Regions from separate parts of the Streptomyces sp. NBC_00045 genome, predicted to be linked through region 3. Evidence: riboswitches for the same ligand, from Rfam matches in the RefSeq annotation. Region 3 holds a riboswitch; each other region holds the start of a gene.
What was found. A riboswitch is a leader RNA that binds a small molecule or an ion and turns the genes downstream of it on or off. The one in region 3 is predicted to bind cobalamin.

Region 1 (4,490 bases), 850 kb from region 3:
CTTTCCGGTGCTCATTCTTCCTCGCTCGCGATCGCGTTGACGGCGGCTGCGGCGATGGCGCTGCCACCGCGCCGGCCGCGCACGATCAGGTGGTCGAGCCCGGAAGCGTGGGCGGCGAGCGCGTCCTTGGACTCGGCGGCGCCGATGAAGCCGACCGGGACCCCGATGACGGCGGCGGGGCGCGGCGCGCCCTCCTCGATCATCTCCAGCAGCCGGAACAGGGCGGTCGGCGCGTTGCCGACGGCGATCACGGAGCCCTCCAGCAGGCCGCGGTCGCGCCAGACTTCGAGTGCGGCGGCGCTGCGCGTGGTGCCCATCTTCGCGGCGAGGGCCGGCACGGCCGGGTCGGAGAGGGTACAGATCACCTCGTTGTCGGCGGGCAGCCGCTTGCGGGTGACGCCGCTGGCGACCATCTGCACGTCGCAGAGGATCGGCGCGCCCGCGGTCAGGGCGGCGCGCGCGCGGAGCACGACGTCCGGGGTGTAGCCGAGGTCCTGGGGCAGGTCGGTCATTCCGCAGGCGTGGATCATGCGCACCGCGACCTGGGCGACGGAGGCGGGCAGCCCGGAGAGGTCCGCCTCGGCGCGGATCGTGGCAAAGGACTGGCGGTAGATCGCCGCGCCGTCCTTCTCGTACTCGAACACTGTGTACTCGCTCATTTCTTCGCTGCGTCGTGGGAGGTGGTGCGGCGTGCGTCCGCGAGGGCCGCGGGAAGTTCGGGGGTGCGCAGGCCCCGGCGCGGGGTGCCGCCGGCCGCGGTGAGGTCGTACCCCGCGCGGGTGGCGACCACGTCCACCCATGCGGTGCCGCGGGGGTGCCCGCACCGGCGTTCGCAGCCGGACCAGTGCACGGGCAGCAGACCGGTCGCCCGTACGACGACGGCCTGCGCGTCGGCGCGGACGTCCGCAAGGGATTTGGCGCAACCGGGGCGGCCGGTGCAGGCGGTGACCGACCGCCAGGGACTGTCGCCGGCGGTGATCAGCCCGGCCTCCGCGAGGCCCAAGAGGGCGTCGGCGGCGGTTTCCGCGGTCAGGTCGGGGACGATGATCCCGCGCCAGGGGGTGAGGCGGATGCGGCCGGTGAGGCCGGCCAGCCGGCGCCACTGCGCGGTGGTCAGGCGGCCGAGCGGGGCGAGCACGCTGAGCGCGGTGACGCCGTCGGGGCCTTCGACGAGGCCGGGCTCGGGAGCCGGCCCGTGCGCGGCGGCGGTGTCCCCCACGAGGACGGCATCGATCCCGGCGGCGGCCAGTCGGGCGGCCAACCCGGCCGCGTGCAGGGCGTGTTCGGCGGGCAGCTCGGCAACCCGCCAGGCCCGGGTGCCGGCTTCGAGGGCGGTGTCGAGGAAGTACGCGGCGGCTTCGAGGGCGGCCCGGGGGGCGTCGGCGGCGGCCACGAGCACGGCGTCGGCCGGATCGGCCGTCCACAGCAGGGCCCGGTCGGCGTCCCGGGCGGCCAGGTTCACGTCCGCGGCGAGCGAGGTCACGTCACCGCGGCCGTCGTCGAGGGCGAACAGGAACCGCCCGGACAGCCGGGCCGCGGGCGCGCTGGCGCAGAGCAGCCGGTCCAGCTCCGCGACCCAGGGGGCCACGTCGGGCAGTCCACGCCGGTCCAGGCCGGTCAGCGGCGAGGCGACGATGTTGCGGACCCGCTCGTGCGTGGGCGCGGGCAGCAGCGCGGCGCGCACGAGCACGGCCTCCAGCTCGCCGCCGCAGCCGGCACCGAGCCCGCGCAGTTGCGCGTTGCCGCGTGAGGTGAGGTCGATGTGGCCGTCTCCGAGCCGGTCCGCGGCGTCCGCCAGCAGCAGGGCCGCGTCCGCGTCGAGCATCCCACCGGGGATCCGGACGCGGGCCAGGAACCCGTCGTCCGCGGCGTGCAGCCGCAGCGCACCGGGGCAGGCGTCACCGCGGTCGCGTATGACGGGTTCGTCCCGCGATGCGGCGGAGGGGGGCTGGGGCGGCATGGCGGCGAGCATACCCACGATTGCCCCGCCCCGGCCTGTGGCCGTCACCACCCCACCCTTCCCCGTTCGACCTGCCGGGACACCTCCCGCACTCCCTGCACCGGCCCCGCTCGACGAGTTGGCCGCCCCCACCGAGCGGGCGCCTGCCGGCCGGGCGCTCCCCGGCGCGCGGGCTGCGGCGCACAACGGCACGGTTGCGCAAGGCCGGGCGTGCGCCGGGGGCGCGGGCGGGGCGGGGCACCCCCACTCCCGGCCAGGGAGAACGGCACCTAAGATGACCACCGGCGGAGCCACGTGGCCCCGCCGGGAGGAAGCCCGGTGCGAATCCGGCGCGGTCCCGCCACTGTGAATCCTGCGGAGCAACCCGCCGGGTGAGTCAGGAACTCCCGCTGTTCTCACTGCCCGGGGCGCGGAAACCCCGAGGAAGGCCTGCCGCCGCATGATCCTGCTGCTGTCGACGTCCGACACCGATCTGCTCAGCGCCCGCGCCGCCGCGGACGGCCCCGTGCCGTACCGGTTCGCGAACCCCTCCCGCCTTCCCCTCGACGACCTCCCCGGGCTGCTCGACGGCGTCGACCTGGTCGTCGTACGCCTCCTCGGCGGCCTGCGCGCCTGGCAGGACGGGCTCGACCTGCTCCTGGCTCCCGAACAGACCCGTCCGGTGGTCGTCCTCACCGGCGAACAGGCCCCGGACGCACAGCTGATGGAGGCCTCCACGGTCCCGATCGGCATCGCCGCCGAGGCACACGGCTACCTCGCCCACGGTGGTCCCGCCAACCTGGACCAGCTGGCCCGGTTCCTCTCCGACACCGTGCTGCTGACCGGCCACGGCTTCGAGCCGCCCGCCGCCGCGCCGACCTGGGGCCCGCTGGAGCGCACCCCCGTGCGCCCGTACGGCCCGCGGATCGCCGTGCTGTACTACCGCGCCCACCAGATGAGCGGCAACACCGCCTTCGTGCACGCCCTGTGCGACGCGATCGTGGAGACCGGCGGCACGCCCGTCCCGCTGTACGTGTCCTCCTTGCGCACGCCGGAGCCGGAGCTGATCGCCGAGCTGGAGTCGGCGGACGCCATCGTCACGACGGTGCTCGCGGCCGGCGGCACCAAGCCCGCCACCGCCTCGGCCGGCGGTGACGACGAGTCCTGGGACGCGGGCGCGCTGGCCGCGCTCGGGGTGCCGATCCTCCAGGCCCTGTGCCTGACCGGCTCGCGCAGCGCCTGGGAGGAGAGCGACGAGGGTTTGTCCCCGCTCGACGCCGCGACGCAGGTCGCCGTCCCGGAGTTCGACGGCCGTCTGATCACCGTCCCGTTCTCCTTCAAGGAGCTCGACGAGGACGGCTTGCCCGCGTACGTGGCCGACCCCGAGCGCGCCGCCCGCGTCGCCGGCATCGCCGTGCGGCACGCCCGGCTGCGGCACATCGAGCGCCGCGACAAGAAGATCGCCCTCGTCCTGTCCGCGTACCCCACCAAGCACTCCCGCATCGGCAACGCGGTCGGCCTCGACACCCCGGCCAGCGCCGTGGAGCTGCTGCGCACGCTCATCGCGGGCGGCTACGACTTCGGCCCGGTCGAGGACGTCCCGGGCCTGGTGTCCGGCGACGGCGACGAGCTGATCCGCGCCCTGATCGAGGCCGGCGGCCACGACCAGGACTGGCTGACCGAGGAGCAGCTGGCCCGCAACCCGGTCCGGATCCCGGCCGCCGACTACAAGCGCTGGTTCGCGGAGCTCCCGGCCGAGCTGCGCGAAAGCGTCGAGGAGCACTGGGGCGAGGCCCCGGGCAACATGTTCGTGGACCGTTCGGCCAACCCGGACGGCGACATCGTCCTGGCGGCGCTGCGCCGCGGGAACCTGCTCATCCTGATCCAGCCGCCGCGCGGATTCGGCGAGAACCCGATCGCGATCTACCACGACCCGGACCTGCCGCCCTCGCACCACTACCTGGCGGCGTACCGCTGGATCCAGGCCCGCGCCGAGGACGGCGGTTTCGGCGCCGACGCGATGATCCACCTGGGCAAGCACGGCAACCTGGAGTGGCTGCCGGGCAAGAACGCCGGCCTGTCGGCGGCCTGCGCGCCGGACGCCGCGCTCGGCGACCTGCCGCTGATCTACCCGTTCCTGGTCAACGACCCGGGCGAGGGCACGCAGGCCAAGCGCCGCGTGCACGCCACCCTGGTCGACCACCTGGTGCCGCCGATGGCGCGCGCGGAGTCGTACGGCGACATCGCTCGCCTGGAGCAGCACCTGGACGAGTACGCGCAGATCTCCGCGATGGACCCGGCGAAGCTGCCGGCCATCCGCGCCCAGATCTGGACGCTGATCCAGGCCGCGAAGCTGGACCACGACCTGGGGCTGGAGGAGCGTCCGGACGACGACGGCTTCGACGACTTCCTGCTGCACGTCGACGGCTGGCTGTGCGAGGTCAAGGACGCCCAGATCCGCGACGGCCTGCACGTCCTGGGCGGCGCCCCGACCGGCGGGGCCCGGGTCAACCTGGTCCTCGCGATCCTGCGCGCCCGCCAGATCTGGGGC
Region 2 (4,490 bases), 3.4 Mb from region 3:
GCACCGGGGCCGGGCTCGTGCGGGCCGTCGGGGCAGGCCGGATCCGGCGCGCCGGGCGCGCAGGAGAACCGGCAGCCGGGGACGACGTCCACCTGCGGCAGCAGCGCCGACAGGGCGCGCACGGCGGTGGACTTGGCGGTCCCCTTCTCGCCGCGCACGAGCACGCCGCCGACCGCGGGGCTCACGGCGTTGAGCAGGAGCGCCAGCCGCAGGTCGTCCTGACCGACCACCGCTGTGAACGGGAAGTGGGTGATGCTCATCCGCTGTTCGCTCCTTCGAGGGGCTCGTGCCGACGCACGGGCCGACGGGCTGCGATCGTGCAAGGGTTGCCGAGTCTCCCGATGCTCCCCGCGCTCACGGGGATCGAGACGTCCACGGCGCGGGCAGGGGACGGGCCCCGCAGGGCCCGGCCCGTCACGGGGCGCCCGGCGGGAGGAAGGGGAGGCCGGCAGGGGCGCCGGACTCGATCAGCCGGAGCAGCGCACGCGTATCGGCGTGCTCCTCGATCAGGTCGCCGAGCAGGTCGAGCTGTTCCTCCCGCAGCGCGGCGAACGACGTGTCCGGCGCCGGGACGAACCGGCGCCCGGCGGCCGCGGCCACCTGCCGCAGGAACGCCCGGCGGAAGCCGTCCGACTCCAGGGAGCCGTGCCAGTGGGTGCCCCACACCGACCCGACCCGGCACCCGTCCAGGAACGGCTCCCCGCCCAGGACTTCGGCCACCCCGTGGTGGATCTCGTAGCCGGTCACCGGCTCGCCCAGTGCCGTGCCCTGCGGCCGCGCCAGGGTCTTCTCCGCCGCGAACCGCACGCGCACCGGCAGCAGCCCGAGCCCCGCCACCGAGCCGGCCTTCGACTCGACCTCGTCCTCGATGCGCTCGCCGAGCACCTGGAAGCCGCCGCAGATGCCCAGCACCGGGCGGCCCTCCGCGGCCCGACGCAGCAGCGCACCGGCCAGCCCGCGCTCCCGCAGCCACTCCAGGGCCTTCACCGTGCCGCGCGTACCCGGTACGACGACCAGGTCCGCGTCGGCCAGTTCCTCGGCCCGGTCCACGAACCGCACCACCACGCCCGGCTCCGCAGCCAGCGCGTCGACGTCCGTGAAGTTCGACATCAGCGGCACCGCGCAGACCGCGACCCGCAGCACGTCCTCGCCGACCGGCGGGGCCACGACCGACTCGCGCACCGCGCCCCGCAGGGAGACCCGGAGGCCGTCCTCCTCGTCGATGCCCAGCCCGTGCTGGAAGGGGAGGACACCGTAGGTCCCCCGCCCGGTGAGTGAACGCAGCATCTCCATGCCCGGCTCCAGCAGCGACACGTCGCCGCGGAACTTGTTCACCAGGTAGCCGGCGATCAGCGACTGGTCTTCGGGCGACAGCAGCGCCGTCGTCCCGAAGAACGAGGCGAACACACCGCCCCGGTCGATGTCGCCGACCACGACCACCGGGAACCGGGCGGCCCGCGCGATGCCCATGTTCACGATGTCGGTCCGACGCAGGTTGATCTCGGCCGGGCTGCCGGCCCCCTCGCAGATCACGGCGTCATACGTGCCCCGCAGCTGCTCCAGGCAGTCCGTGACGATGCCGAGCAACTGTTCCTGGCGCCCGCCGTGCAGTCCGTTCCCGGGGGACGACCCACCGGACCCCCCGAAGAACCCGCGCGCGCTCATCTCGCCCACCGGCTTGCCCAGCAGCACCACCTGGCTGCTGCGGTCACTGCCGGGCTTGAGCAGCACCGGGTTCATCAGCGCGGTCGGCTCCACGCACGCCGCCTGCGCCTGCATCGCCTGCGCGCGCCCGATCTCGGCGCCCTCGCGCGTCACGAACGAGTTCAGCGACATGTTCTGCGCCTTGAAGGGCGCCACCTTCACGCCCTGGCGGGCGAGCCAGCGGCAGATGCCCGCCGTGACCACGCTCTTGCCGGCGTCCGAGGTCGTGCCGGCGACGAGGAGTCCCCCGCCCAGCTTTCCGCCGCTCACCGGCGTCCCCTCCCAGTCCAACGCGACACTGCACAGCGCAGTGCCACACACGCTCCGAGTGCCAGCCACGTCACCTGCCGCGACAGCCGCACCGCCCGTTCGATGTCCGCGACCTCCACCGGCCGCCCCGCCGCGCCGTTCAGCACGGCCCGGTGCTCGACCCGGCCCCCGTACGCCAGGGTGCCCCCCAGCCGGACACCGAGCGCCCCGGCGAAGGAGGCCTCCACGGGCCCGGCGTTCGGGCTCGGGTGCTCGGCGGCGTCCGCACGCCAGGCCCGTACGGCTCCCCGCCGGTCGGGTCCGGCCAGTACGGCGGCCAGGGCGGTCAGCCGGGCGCCAGGCCAGCCCGCGAGGTCGTCGAGGCGGGCGGAGGCCCAGCCGTAGCGCAGGTAGCGCGGCGACTTGTGGCCCACCATCGCGTCCAGGGTGTTCACGGCGCGGAACGCCAGCAGCCCGGGTACCCCGGCGGCGGCGCCCCACACCAGGGCCCCGACCACCGCGTCGGAGGTGTTCTCGGCGACCGATTCCACGACGGCGCGGGCCATCTGCTGCTCGTCCAGGGCCTGCGGGTCGCGCCCGCACAGGTGCGGCAGCCGCTCGCGGGCCACCTCGGCGTCCCCGGCGGCGAGCGCGCCGCCGATGGCGCGGGCCTCCCTGCCCAGCGAGGTGCCGCCGACGACGGCCCAGGTGGCCGCCGCGGTCAGGGCGATACGGGCGGTCGCGGGCCGCGAGCGCACGGCGCGGGCGCCCAGCGCGCCGACGGCGGCCGCGCCCCCGGCGCACACGAGGGTATGGACGAGGCCCCGGGCGCGGTCGTCGCGCCACAGGGCGCGCTCGACGGCGGCGGCTGCTCGTCCGAAGGCGGCCACGGGGTGCCCTCGGCGCGGATCACCGAGGATCCGGTCGCCGATCAGGCCCGCCGTGGCGCCGTACGCGAAGACGCGATCGGCACGCATGGTGGCAGGTATGTCCTCACTCAGGGTCCGCGCCCTGGTTCGACGTGTCCGGCGGTGGGAGTTCCTGGCTCCCGAGGCGCACGCGTCGCGTGCTCCCCGGTGACAGTGGCGGGACCGCGCCGGATTCGCACCGGACTTCCTCTCCATGCCGCCGTATTGGCTCGGGCAGTCCACCACGCACCGCGAAGGCCCGTCAACTCGCCGTTGACCTGCGGCGAGGCAGGTCACAGTGACGGGTCCCGGGTACGGGAAAGCTCCCCCCGGGAAACCCGGAGGGAGCTTTCGTACGACGTGCCCGAGTCGGTCAGGCGACGATCAGGTAGAACCCGTACGCCACGGCTGCCGCGACGAGCGCGAAGCAGGCGTACGCACCGCTGCGGGCGAGGGTGGCGGTGCCGCCCTGCTCGGTGGCGGCCTCGTGCTTGGAGAGGCCCACCAGGCCCATCGTGAACAGGGCCACGAGCGCGACGGTGGCGGAGAGGCTGACCCCGAAGACGGAGCCGAGTGCTGCCCAGTCGATCTTCATGCTGCGGATTCCTCTGTCGTTCTCGGGGTCAGACCGCGGCGGCCGGAGCCGCGGGGGCCGCCGGAGTCGCGGGGGCGGCGGCCGGGATGGTGGCCTTCAGGTCCTCGTCGGCCACTGCGGCGGTCGTACCGGCGGCGGCCTCGGCGGCCATGGTCGGCGGGACGGTGACGGCGGCCATGGCCGTGGTGACGACACCCGGCTCCTCGGCCGCGGCCGTCCGGGCGTCGTTGACGTTGTGGTGGTCGACGACCTGGCGGCGCGAGATGGCCCAGATCGCGACGCAGGAGGCGATCAGGAACAGCGCGACGGCGGCGACGCCGATGTCACCGGTGCGCATGACCAGCTCGGCGCCGGAGGCGACGACGGCGGCGGCCGGCAGGGTCAGACCCCAGGCGATGAACATGCGGGTGGCGGTGGACCAGCGGACCACACCACCCTTGCGGCCCAGGCCCGCACCCATGACGGCGCCGGAGCACGCGTGGGTGGTGGAGAGGGAGAAGCCGAGGCTGGAGGAGGCCAGGATGACGCTCGCGGCCGAGGTCTGGGCGGCGAAGCCCTGCTGCGGCTGGAGGTCGGTCAGGCCGCTACCCATGGTGCGGATGATGCGCCAGCCGCCCAGGGAGGTGCCCAGTGCGATGGCCAGGCCGGCGGAGATGATGACCCAGACCGGCGGGTTCGCGCCGGAGTCCAGGGCGCCGCCCGCGACGAGGGCGAGGGTGATGATGCCCATCGTCTTCTGCGCGTCGTTGGTGCCGTGCGCGAGGGAGACGAGACCGGCCGAGGCGATCTGCCCGGCGCGGTAGCCCTTGGTGGAGGTCTTCTGGCCGACCTTGCCGCCGAGCTTGTACGTGACCTTCGCGGCCAGCATCGCGGCCACGCCGGCCACGATCGGGGCGGCGACGGCGGGGATGAGCACCTTGGTGACGACCACGCTGCCGTTGACGGCGTCGATGCCGGCGGAGGCGACCGCGGCACCGATGAGGCCGCCCATCAGGGCGTGGGAGGAGCTGGAGGGGAGTCCGACCAGCCAGGTG
Region 3 (4,490 bases):
TTGATCACGCTTGAGGGCGAATCCTCCGGTCCGGGCTGGTTTCTCGATGATCACATGCGCCAAGGTGATCACGTGACGTCGCGGCCACACCCCCGGCGGCCGGCCAACCGCCTTGGACCGCAGCCCCTTTGCGCACTGGAGGACTTCATCATGGCAAGCAACCGCAGCATCCGCGTGATCTCCGCCGTCGCCTCGTTCCCCTTCGCCGTCGCCCTCTTCGCCGGCGTCGCCCGGGCCGACAACGGCGCCGGTGCCGGCATCTCGTCCCATGCCGCCGTCGCCGAGATCTTCGGCAGCGGGGTCGCCGGCGCCAACCTCGGCAACTCCTCCACCACCCAGCAGGTCGCCACCGGCTCCGGGGCCTCCAACCAGAGCAACGGCTCCCAATCCAACGGCGCCTCCTTCACCGCCACCGGGCAGTCCAACGACTCGTTCGTCTTCCACCCCGCCCCGTAGCGGACCTGCGCCCCGGCGGCCCGCCCTCCCCCCCGGAGGGCGGGCCCCTTCGCGTTCCTGTGACAAGACGGGTCCAGCGGCCCCCGGGGTCGGGACCTTCGGCCCGCAGGGGCGACCGGGAGGTGGGCTAGCTTGCCCGAGGGGGCTGCGGGCAGGCGGGACGAGAGACGACAGAGAGGCGCCGCGCCATGGACGGCAACGACATCGAGTACCGCGTCCTCCCGCTCCGGCTGGAGGACGCACCCGGGCCCATACCCGTACACGGGGCCTTCACGTACCGCTGCGACCGGCCCTACGAGCTGACGCTCGACTTCCGGGGCGCCGGGATGCACCTGGCGCACTGGGTGTTCTCCCGGGACCTACTGCTGGACGGGGAGACCTGCGCGACCGGCGAGGGGGACATCCACGTGTGGCCGCAGTGGCAGGGCCGCTCGCCGCGCGTCTTCCTCGCCTTCAGCAACGGCGCGCAGAGCTGCGTGGTGTCCGCCCGGGCGAGGGACGTGGGCGCGCTGTGCCGGCGACTGGTCGAGTTGGTTCCGCGGGGGGAGGAGCAGCGGCACTACGACCTCGACGCCGAGCTGAGCACCCTCCTGCCCCGATAGGGAGCTCACTGTCCTGGATTGCGCGGTTTGCCGAATTTGTTTGGTTCTCTTGTGGTTCGAGTGCAACCGTGAGCCTGCCGGGCGTGTCCTTAGTGGTGACATCGGTCCCCGCCTCCGAAGAATCAGGGGGACGTCATGAACCACCTCCGCCGCCGGCAGTTCGTGGCCCTCGCCACGGGTTCGCTGCTCACCGCCGGCATCACCCTCGCCGCGCCGGCCTCGGCCGCCGTGCGGCCCGTGCCGCTCGTCGTGAACGCCCGCTGGGGCGGTCACTGCACGTACGACCGCATCGTCGTCGACCTGCGGGGACACGTCCCCGGGGTCACCGTCACCCGCGTGCCGAAGCTGGTCCAGGACGGCTCCGGCACGCCGGTGCCGCTCGCCGGTAAGCACTTCCTGGAGATCCGTCTGCACCCCGCCGCCGCGCACGACCGCACGGGCCGCAGTACGTACCGCGGGCCGGAGCTCGTCAAGATCCGCCTTCCGCAGCTGAAGGGGCTCGCCATGACCGGCGACTTCGAGGGGTACGTGACCTTCGGCGCCGCCTTCGACGCCAGGCCCGCCTTCACCTCCTTCACGCTGCACTCGCCCGAGCGGTTCGTGCTGGACGTGGCGCACCGCAACGTCTGCCGGTGAGAGCGGGCTACCGGTGCTCCGGGTTCGGGAAGTCGAAGCGGCAGCCGGCGTCCCACTCCGAGCGCTGGTTGCCGTGCGCCGGCATCCCGCCGGACCGCTTGAGCAGGGCGGCAAGGTGCATGAGGTTCCACGACATGAAGGTGGTGTTCCGGTTGGTGAAATCGTTCTCGGGACCGCCCGAGCCGGGGTCGAGGTACGAGGGCCCGGGCCCGGCCTCGCCGATCCAGCCCGCATCGGCCTGCGGCGGGATCGCGTAGCCGAGGTGCTGGAGGCTGTAGAGGATGTTCATGGCGCAGTGCTTGACGCCGTCCTCGTTGCCGGTGACGAGTGCGCCGCCGACGCGGCCGTAATAGGCGTACTGGCCGTGCTCGTTCAGGATCGAGGAGCAGGCGTAGAGCCGCTCGATGACCTGCTTCATGACCGAGCTGTTGTCGCCGAGCCAGATCGGGCCGCACAGGACGAGGATGTCGGCGTCCATGATCTGGCTGTACAGGACGGGCCACTGGTCGGTTTCCCACCCGTGCTCGGTCATGTCGGGCCAGACACCGGTGGCGATGTCGTGGTCCACGGCGCGGATCAGCGAGGTCCGGGCGCCGGCCGCCTCCATGACGGAGCGGCTCCTGTCGATCAGGCCCTCGGTGTTGCTGGTCTCGGGCGAGCGCTTGAGGGTGCAGTTGACGTAGACGGCGGTCAGGTCGGAGTAGTCGTAATCGGCGGCCACGCCGCCAGCCTGGACGCCCGCGGGTGGCGCCGCCACCGGGGCGCACCCGTTCGGGGACGCCCGCCGCGGACCGTACCCGTTCGGACCGGGTTGGTACCGGTCCGTCCGTCCGACTAGGGTCATCTGGCCTTGGTGTTCGGGAAACCGGTGGGAAACCGGTGCGGCCCTCGCCACTGTGAACGGGAAGTCCGGCTCCGGTCCCACGGGAAGCCACTGGGCGGCGCGGGAGGTTCCGCACCGCCCGGGAAGGCGGAGCCAGGGCATCAGCACCCGTGAGCCAGGAGACCGGCCGGGGCGCGTTGTCCATCCACGAGGTGCTGGAGAGGTCTCCCAACTCATGCACATAGCCGAGGGGTTCTTGCCCCCTTTGCACGCGGTCGCCTGGGGCGCCGCGTCCGCTCCCTTCGTCGTCCACGGTGTCCGCGCCCTCACCCGCGAGGTGAAGGCCAACCCGGAGAGCACGCTGCTGCTCGGGGCGTCCGGAGCATTCACGTTCGTCCTTTCCGCATTGAAGGTCCCTTCGGTGACGGGAAGTTGCTCGCACCCCACCGGGACCGGGCTCGGCGCCATCCTGTTCCGGCCGCCGATCATGGCGGTGCTCGGCACGATCACCCTGCTCTTCCAGGCACTGCTGCTCGCGCACGGCGGGCTGACCACCCTCGGCGCGAATGTCTTCTCGATGGCCATCGCCGGACCCTGGGCCGGATACGGGGTGTACCTGCTGCTCAAGCGCTTCGACGTCCCGCTGATGGTGACCGTCTTCTTCGGCGCCTTCTTCGCCGACCTGGTCACCTACTGCGTGACCTCCGTACAGCTGGCCCTGGCGTTCCCCGATCCGGGCAGCGGATTCCCGGGCGCGCTCGCGAAGTTCGGCGGCATCTTCGCCGTCACCCAGATCCCGCTCGCGGTCAGCGAGGGCCTGCTGACGGTGCTCGTGATGCGGCTGCTGATGCAGTCGAGCAAGTCGGACCTGGTCCGGCTGGGCGTCGCGAAGCTCAGCGGTCGCGGCGAGCAGAAGGCGGCGCTCTGATGGCGATGAACCGGAACACGAAGATCAACGGCCTGCTGCTGCTCCTGGTGGCGGCCCTGGCCGTGCTGCCGCTCGCGCTGGGGCTGGGCGACGGCAAGGAGGAGCCGTTCACGGGCTCCGACGCGCAGGCGGAGGCGGCGATCACCGAACTGAAGCCGGACTACGAGCCGTGGTTCTCGCCGCTGTACGAACCCCCCTCCGGGGAAGTGGAGTCGGCGCTGTTCGCCCTCCAGGCGGCGCTCGGCGCGGGCCTGCTCGCGTACTACTTCGGCGTCCGCAAGGGCCGCCGCCAGGGCGCCGCCGCGGCGACCGCCGCCGCGGCGACCGCTGCCGCGGCGACCGCTGCCGACCCCACTGCCACGGAGTCGTAGGCGGTGCTGCCGATCGACGTGGCCGCGCACTCCAGCCGCTGGCGCCGCCGCCATCCGCTGGAGAAGGCCCTGCTGGGACTCGGACTGACCGTCACCGCCGTGTGCCTGCCGCCCTGGCCGGGCGGCCCGCTGGTCGCCGCGGCGACGCTCGCCGTGCTCCTCGGGCCGGCCGGTGTGGCCGGGCGGCAGCTGTGGCGGGCGTTCCGGATCCCGCTGGGCTTCTGCTTCACCGGCGCCCTGCCCCTGCTGGTCTCCGTCGGCGGGCCGGCCGGGTTCGTCTCGCTCGCCCCCGACGGCCCCCGGCACGCCGCGGACCTGCTGCTGCGGACCTCGGCGGCCTCGCTCGGCGTGCTGCTGTTCGCGTTCACCACGCCCGTCTCGGACGTCCTGCCCCGGCTGGTGGGTGCCGGGGTCCCGGCGCCGGTGGTGGACGTGGCCCTGGTCATGTACCGGATCGGCTTCCTGCTGCTGGACTCGATGGCCCAGGTACGGCGCGCCCAGGCCGCCCGTCTGGGCCAGTCCGGGCGGGCCGCGGTGTGGCGTTCGCTGGCCGGGCTCGCCGCGACCTCGTTCGTACGGGCCTTCGACCGCGCGGCGCGGCTCCAGGTGGGCCTGGCCGGGCGCGGCTACGACGGCGCGCTGCGGGTCCTCGTACCCGAGGCGACCCTGTCGTG
Region 4 (4,490 bases), 1.7 Mb from region 3:
CCCCCGCGGCTGGCACCTGCTCGAAGAGCACCTGGAGATCGACGGCCGACCCCTGTCCGCCTCCCTCGTCGACTTCGGCCTGTACTTCTTCCACTGCGCGCAGCGGCAGATCGACGTCGGCCACGGCCCGTACTTCTACCTGCCCAAGCTGGAGAACCGGTACGAGGCGCGGCTGTGGAACGACGTCTTCCTCCTCGCCCAGGAACTCCTCGGCATCCCCCGCGGCACCGTCCGCGCCACCGTCCTCATCGAGACGATCACGGCCGCCTTCGAGATGGAGGAGATCCTCCACGAGCTGCGCGAACACAGCGCGGGCCTCAACGCCGGGCGTTGGGACTACCTCTTCAGCCTCGTCAAGACCTTCGGCCACCGCACCGACTTCCAACTGCCCGATCGGGCCGCGGTCACCATGACCGCTCCCTTCATGCGGGCCTACACCGAACTCCTCGTCCGGACCTGCCACCGGCGCGGTGCCCATGCCATCGGCGGGATGGCGGCCCACGTCCCGAGCAAGGACCCGGACACGAACGCCGCGGCGATCGCGAAGGTCCGCTTGGACAAGGAGCGCGAGGCCGAGGACGGCTTCGACGGCTCCTGGGTGGCCCATCCCGGGCTGGTCCCCGTCTGCCGCGAGGTCTTCGACGGCGTCCTGGGGGAGCGGTCGAACCAGCTGGAGCGGACGCGGGAGGACGTCGAGACCACGGCCGCCGACCTGCTGTCCGTACGCCGGACCGCCGCGCCCCCCACACGGGAGGGGATCCGCTCGAACGTCGCCGTGGCCCTGCGCTACTTCGACGCCTGGCTGCGCGGCAGCGGCGCGGTGGCCCTGTACGGCCTGATGGAGGACGCCGCGACCGCCGAGATCGCCCGCGTCCAGATCTGGCAGTGGATCCGCCACGACCGGGTCGACCGGGCAACGGTCCTCGACCTCCTCGACGCCGAATGCGCCGCCCTGGAGAACGAGGATCCGCAGGCACTCGTCCTCGAAGCGCGCGAGGTCTTCGTGGACACGGCGCTGTCGGTGCAGCTCCCGGCCTTCTTCACCCCCGGGGCCTACACCCGCCACCTCGTCCGCAGCGCCGCCGTCACCGCGCGGGTGAACGCGTGAACGCCGCGGTGGGGCCGGGCCGGATCCTGCGCGTCGGCATCGTCGGTGGAGGACAGATGGGCGCCGGCATCGCCGAGGCGTGTGCCCGGGCCGGCCTCGACACCGTCGTCGCCGAGTCGGACACCGCCGCCGCCCGCGCCGCCCGGGAGCGGATCGCCGTTTCCCTGGAGCGTGCCGTCCAGCGGGGCAAGCTGGACCGGATCTCCGCGGAGGACGCGCTGTCCCGGCTGCTGTTCACCGGGGACCTGGAGGACCTCGCCGACCGCCAGCTCGTCATCGAGGCCGTCACCGAGAACCCCGACACCAAGATCGAGGTCTTCGCCGCCCTCGACAAGATCGTCGAGAATCCCGGGACCATCCTCGCCACGAACACCTCCGCCATCCCGATCATGCGTCTGGGCATGGCGACCGGACGCGCCGACAAGGTGGTGGGCCTGCACTTCTTCAACCCCGTGCCCGTTCTACCGCTCGTCGAGGTCGTGTCCTCCCTCCATACGTCGGCGGACACCCTCGCCACCGTCGAGGCCTTCGCCCGTGACGCCCTGGGCAAGACCACCGTCCGATCCCGGGACCGCGCCGGTTTCGTCGTGAACGCGCTGCTGGTCCCCTACCTGCTCTCGGCCATCCGCATGGCCGAATCCGGGTACGCCAGCGCGCAGGACGTGGACACCGCAATGGAACTGGGCTGCGCCCACCCGATGGGCCCGCTCAAGCTCGCCGACCTGATCGGGCTGGACACGGTCGAGGCCATCGCCGAATCCCTCTACCAGGAGTTCAAGGAACCGCTCTACGCCCCGCCCCCGCTGCTTCAACGGATGGTGCAGGCAGGGCTGCTGGGCCGCAAGAGCGGCCGAGGGTTCCACACGTACGGCCGGGGCTGAGGGGCCCCGGCACGTCTCCGGGCCCGAGGGTGCCCGGAGGCACGCGGTGACGGTGGGGTTCGGCGAGTGGTGTCGCCGCGCCCCACCGTGTCCCGTTCCACCGCAGGTCGTGTGAAGCCGGTGCCGTCTCGTCGTCTCGTCGTCTCGTCGTCTCGCGATCCGGTCCGAATGACGGACGGGGGTCGTCGCCGGGTCGGCGCGCGAACTAGGGTGGCCGTGCAGCTGGTTCGCCCCGTCCGCCAGGCGGGATGCGTCGTAAGAGGGAACCCGGTGGGAATCCGGGACTGCCCCGCAGCGGTGAGCGGGAACGACCGCCGTCATACGCACTGGGACCGGAAGACGGTCCTGGGAAGCGACGGCCAGTAGGTGCCCGCCGGTAGGAGCATGAGTGCCGGCAGGCGTGCCCGCGAGTCCGAAGACCTGCCCGTTGCCCGTAAGCGGACGATTCCGCGTGCGGAGATCCCGGTGACCTCGTGGGCGGGTCGGCGTGCACGACGAGCGGCCGTTGCGGTAATTGCGCGACGTGGGCCGTCCGTTCCGTCGCTCCTTCGCGTCCGCGTCCCGTTACCGGGGCGTTCCTGGACACATCTCGCGAAGGAGAGTTCCGTGACGGCGAAGCCCACAGCCGCGGCAGCACGAGCCACCGTGTACGGCTACCCCCGCCAAGGTCAGAGCCGCGACCTGAAGAAGGCGATCGAGGGCTACTGGAAGGGCCGCGTCAGCGCGGGTGCCCTCCGGGAGACCGCGGCGGGCCTGCGCCGTTCGCACTGGCGAGAGCTGACCGAGGCCGGCGTCCACGAAGTGCCCACCGGTGATTTCTCGTACTACGACCACGTCCTGGACACCAGTGTCATGGTCGGCGCCGTCCCCGCGCGGCACCGCGCGGCGGTCGCCGCGGACGCCCTGGACGGGTACTTCGCGATGGCGCGCGGCACCCGGGACGTGGCCCCGCTGGAGATGACCAAATGGTTCGACACGAACTACCATTACCTGGTCCCCGAGCTCGGGCCCGACACCGTCTTCACCGCCGACTCCAGCAAGCAGGTCGCGGAGTTGGAGGAAGCCGTCGCGGCCGGCCACACGGCCCGTCCCGTACTCGTCGGCCCCGTCACCTACCTGCTGCTCGCCAAGCCCGCCCCCGGCGTGGCCGCCGGCTTCGAACCGCTGACCCTGCTCGACCGGCTGCTGCCCGTGTACGCACAGGTCCTCGCCGAGCTGCGGGCCGCGGGCGCCGAGTGGGTCCAGCTCGACGAGCCGGCCCTGGTGCAGGACCGCACCCCGGCCGACCTGAACGCCGCGGCCCGTGCCTACCGCGACCTCGGCGCGGCCACCGGGCGTCCGAAGCTGCTGATCGCCTCGTACTTCGGCCGGCTCGGCGAAGCGCTGCCGGTGCTGGCCAAGGCGCCGGTCGAGGGCCTGGCGCTCGACTTCACCGAGGCCGGCGCGGCCAACCTGGAGGACCTCGCGGCGGTCGGTGGCCTGCCCGGCAAACGCCTGGTCGCGGGCGTGGTCAACGGCCGCAACGTCTGGATCAACGACTACCAGAAGTCCCTGACCGTCCTGGGCACGCTCCTCGGCCTCGCCGAGCGCGTGGACGTCTCCGCGTCCTGCTCGCTCCTGCACGTCCCGCTGGACGCCGCCGCCGAGCGCGACATCGACCCGCAGGTCCGCCGCTGGCTCGCCTTCGCCCGCCAGAAGACGCGGGAGATCTCCGTCCTGGCCCGAGGACTGGCCCGGGGCATGGACTCCATCGCGGCCGAACTCGCCGCGAACCGGGCCGATCTGGCTTCCCGCGCCGGATCCGCCCTCACCCACGACCCGGCCGTGCGCACCCGGACCGCGGCCGTCACCGACACCGACGGCCACCGCGCGCAGCCGTACGCCGAGCGCTCCGTCGCCCAGCGGGCCCGCCTGGGCCTGCCGCTGCTGCCGACCACCACGATCGGCTCCTTCCCGCAGACCGACGAACTGCGCGCGGCCCGCGCGGACCTGCGGGCGGGGCGGATCGACACCGCGGGCTACGAGGCGCGCATCAAGAGCGAGATCGAGGAAGTGGTCTCCTTCCAGGAGAAGACCGGCCTCGACGTCCTGGTGCACGGCGAGCCCGAACGCAACGACATGGTGCAGTACTTCGCCGAGCAGCTGACGGGCTACCTGGCCACGCAGCACGGCTGGGTCCAGTCCTACGGCACCCGTTACGTGCGCCCGCCGGTGCTGGCCGGGGACGTCTCCCGCCCCGAGCCCATGACCGTCCGCTGGACCTCGTACGCGCAGTCCCTGACGTCCAAGCCGGTCAAGGGCATGCTGACCGGGCCCGTCACCATGCTCGCCTGGTCCTTCGTACGCGACGATCAGCCGCTCGGCGAGAGTGCCCGCCAGGTCGCGTTCGCCCTGCGGGACGAGGTGAACGACCTGGAGGCGGCCGGGACTTCGGTGATCCAGGTCGACGAGCCCGCCCTGCGCGAAACGCTGCCGCTGCGAGCCGCCGACCACGCCGACTA

Region 1: it holds a riboswitch for cobalamin, as region 3 does, so the genes downstream of both, cobN (cobaltochelatase subunit CobN) here and OHA65_RS26320 (energy-coupling factor ABC transporter permease) in region 3, are expected to answer to the same signal.
Region 2: it holds a riboswitch for cobalamin, as region 3 does, so the genes downstream of both, OHA65_RS10205 (cobalamin biosynthesis protein) here and OHA65_RS26320 (energy-coupling factor ABC transporter permease) in region 3, are expected to answer to the same signal.
Region 4: it holds a riboswitch for cobalamin, as region 3 does, so the genes downstream of both, metE (5-methyltetrahydropteroyltriglutamate--homocysteine S-methyltransferase) here and OHA65_RS26320 (energy-coupling factor ABC transporter permease) in region 3, are expected to answer to the same signal.

The regions. Positions count from the first base shown of each region.
Region 1 is NZ_CP108271.1:6,426,410-6,430,899, reverse strand. Features, by position in the region: gene OHA65_RS29845 (precorrin-2 C(20)-methyltransferase) at 1-15, opposite strand, end outside; gene OHA65_RS29840 (precorrin-8X methylmutase) at 12-659, opposite strand; gene cobG (precorrin-3B synthase) at 656-1,960, opposite strand; cobalamin riboswitch at 2,228-2,367, shown strand; gene cobN (cobaltochelatase subunit CobN) at 2,400-4,490, shown strand, end outside.
Region 2 is NZ_CP108271.1:2,152,320-2,156,809, reverse strand. Features, by position in the region: gene OHA65_RS10215 (putative cobaltochelatase) at 1-260, opposite strand, end outside; gene OHA65_RS10210 (cobyric acid synthase) at 415-1,959, opposite strand; gene OHA65_RS10205 (cobalamin biosynthesis protein) at 1,971-2,930, opposite strand; cobalamin riboswitch at 2,969-3,120, opposite strand; gene OHA65_RS10200 (hypothetical protein) at 3,235-3,456, opposite strand; gene OHA65_RS10195 (inorganic phosphate transporter) at 3,485-4,490, opposite strand, start outside.
Region 3 is NZ_CP108271.1:5,576,954-5,581,443, reverse strand. Features, by position in the region: gene OHA65_RS26340 (hypothetical protein) at 151-456, shown strand; gene OHA65_RS26335 (SsgA family sporulation/cell division regulator) at 645-1,058, shown strand; gene OHA65_RS26330 (hypothetical protein) at 1,194-1,694, shown strand; gene OHA65_RS26325 (flavodoxin family protein) at 1,702-2,415, opposite strand; cobalamin riboswitch at 2,529-2,724, shown strand; gene OHA65_RS26320 (energy-coupling factor ABC transporter permease) at 2,753-3,445, shown strand; gene OHA65_RS26315 (energy-coupling factor ABC transporter substrate-binding protein) at 3,445-3,816, shown strand; gene cbiQ (cobalt ECF transporter T component CbiQ) at 3,820-4,490, shown strand, end outside.
Region 4 is NZ_CP108271.1:7,269,811-7,274,300, forward strand. Features, by position in the region: gene aceB (malate synthase A) at 1-1,108, shown strand, start outside; gene OHA65_RS33660 (3-hydroxybutyryl-CoA dehydrogenase) at 1,165-1,989, shown strand; cobalamin riboswitch at 2,196-2,432, shown strand; gene metE (5-methyltetrahydropteroyltriglutamate--homocysteine S-methyltransferase) at 2,596-4,490, shown strand, end outside.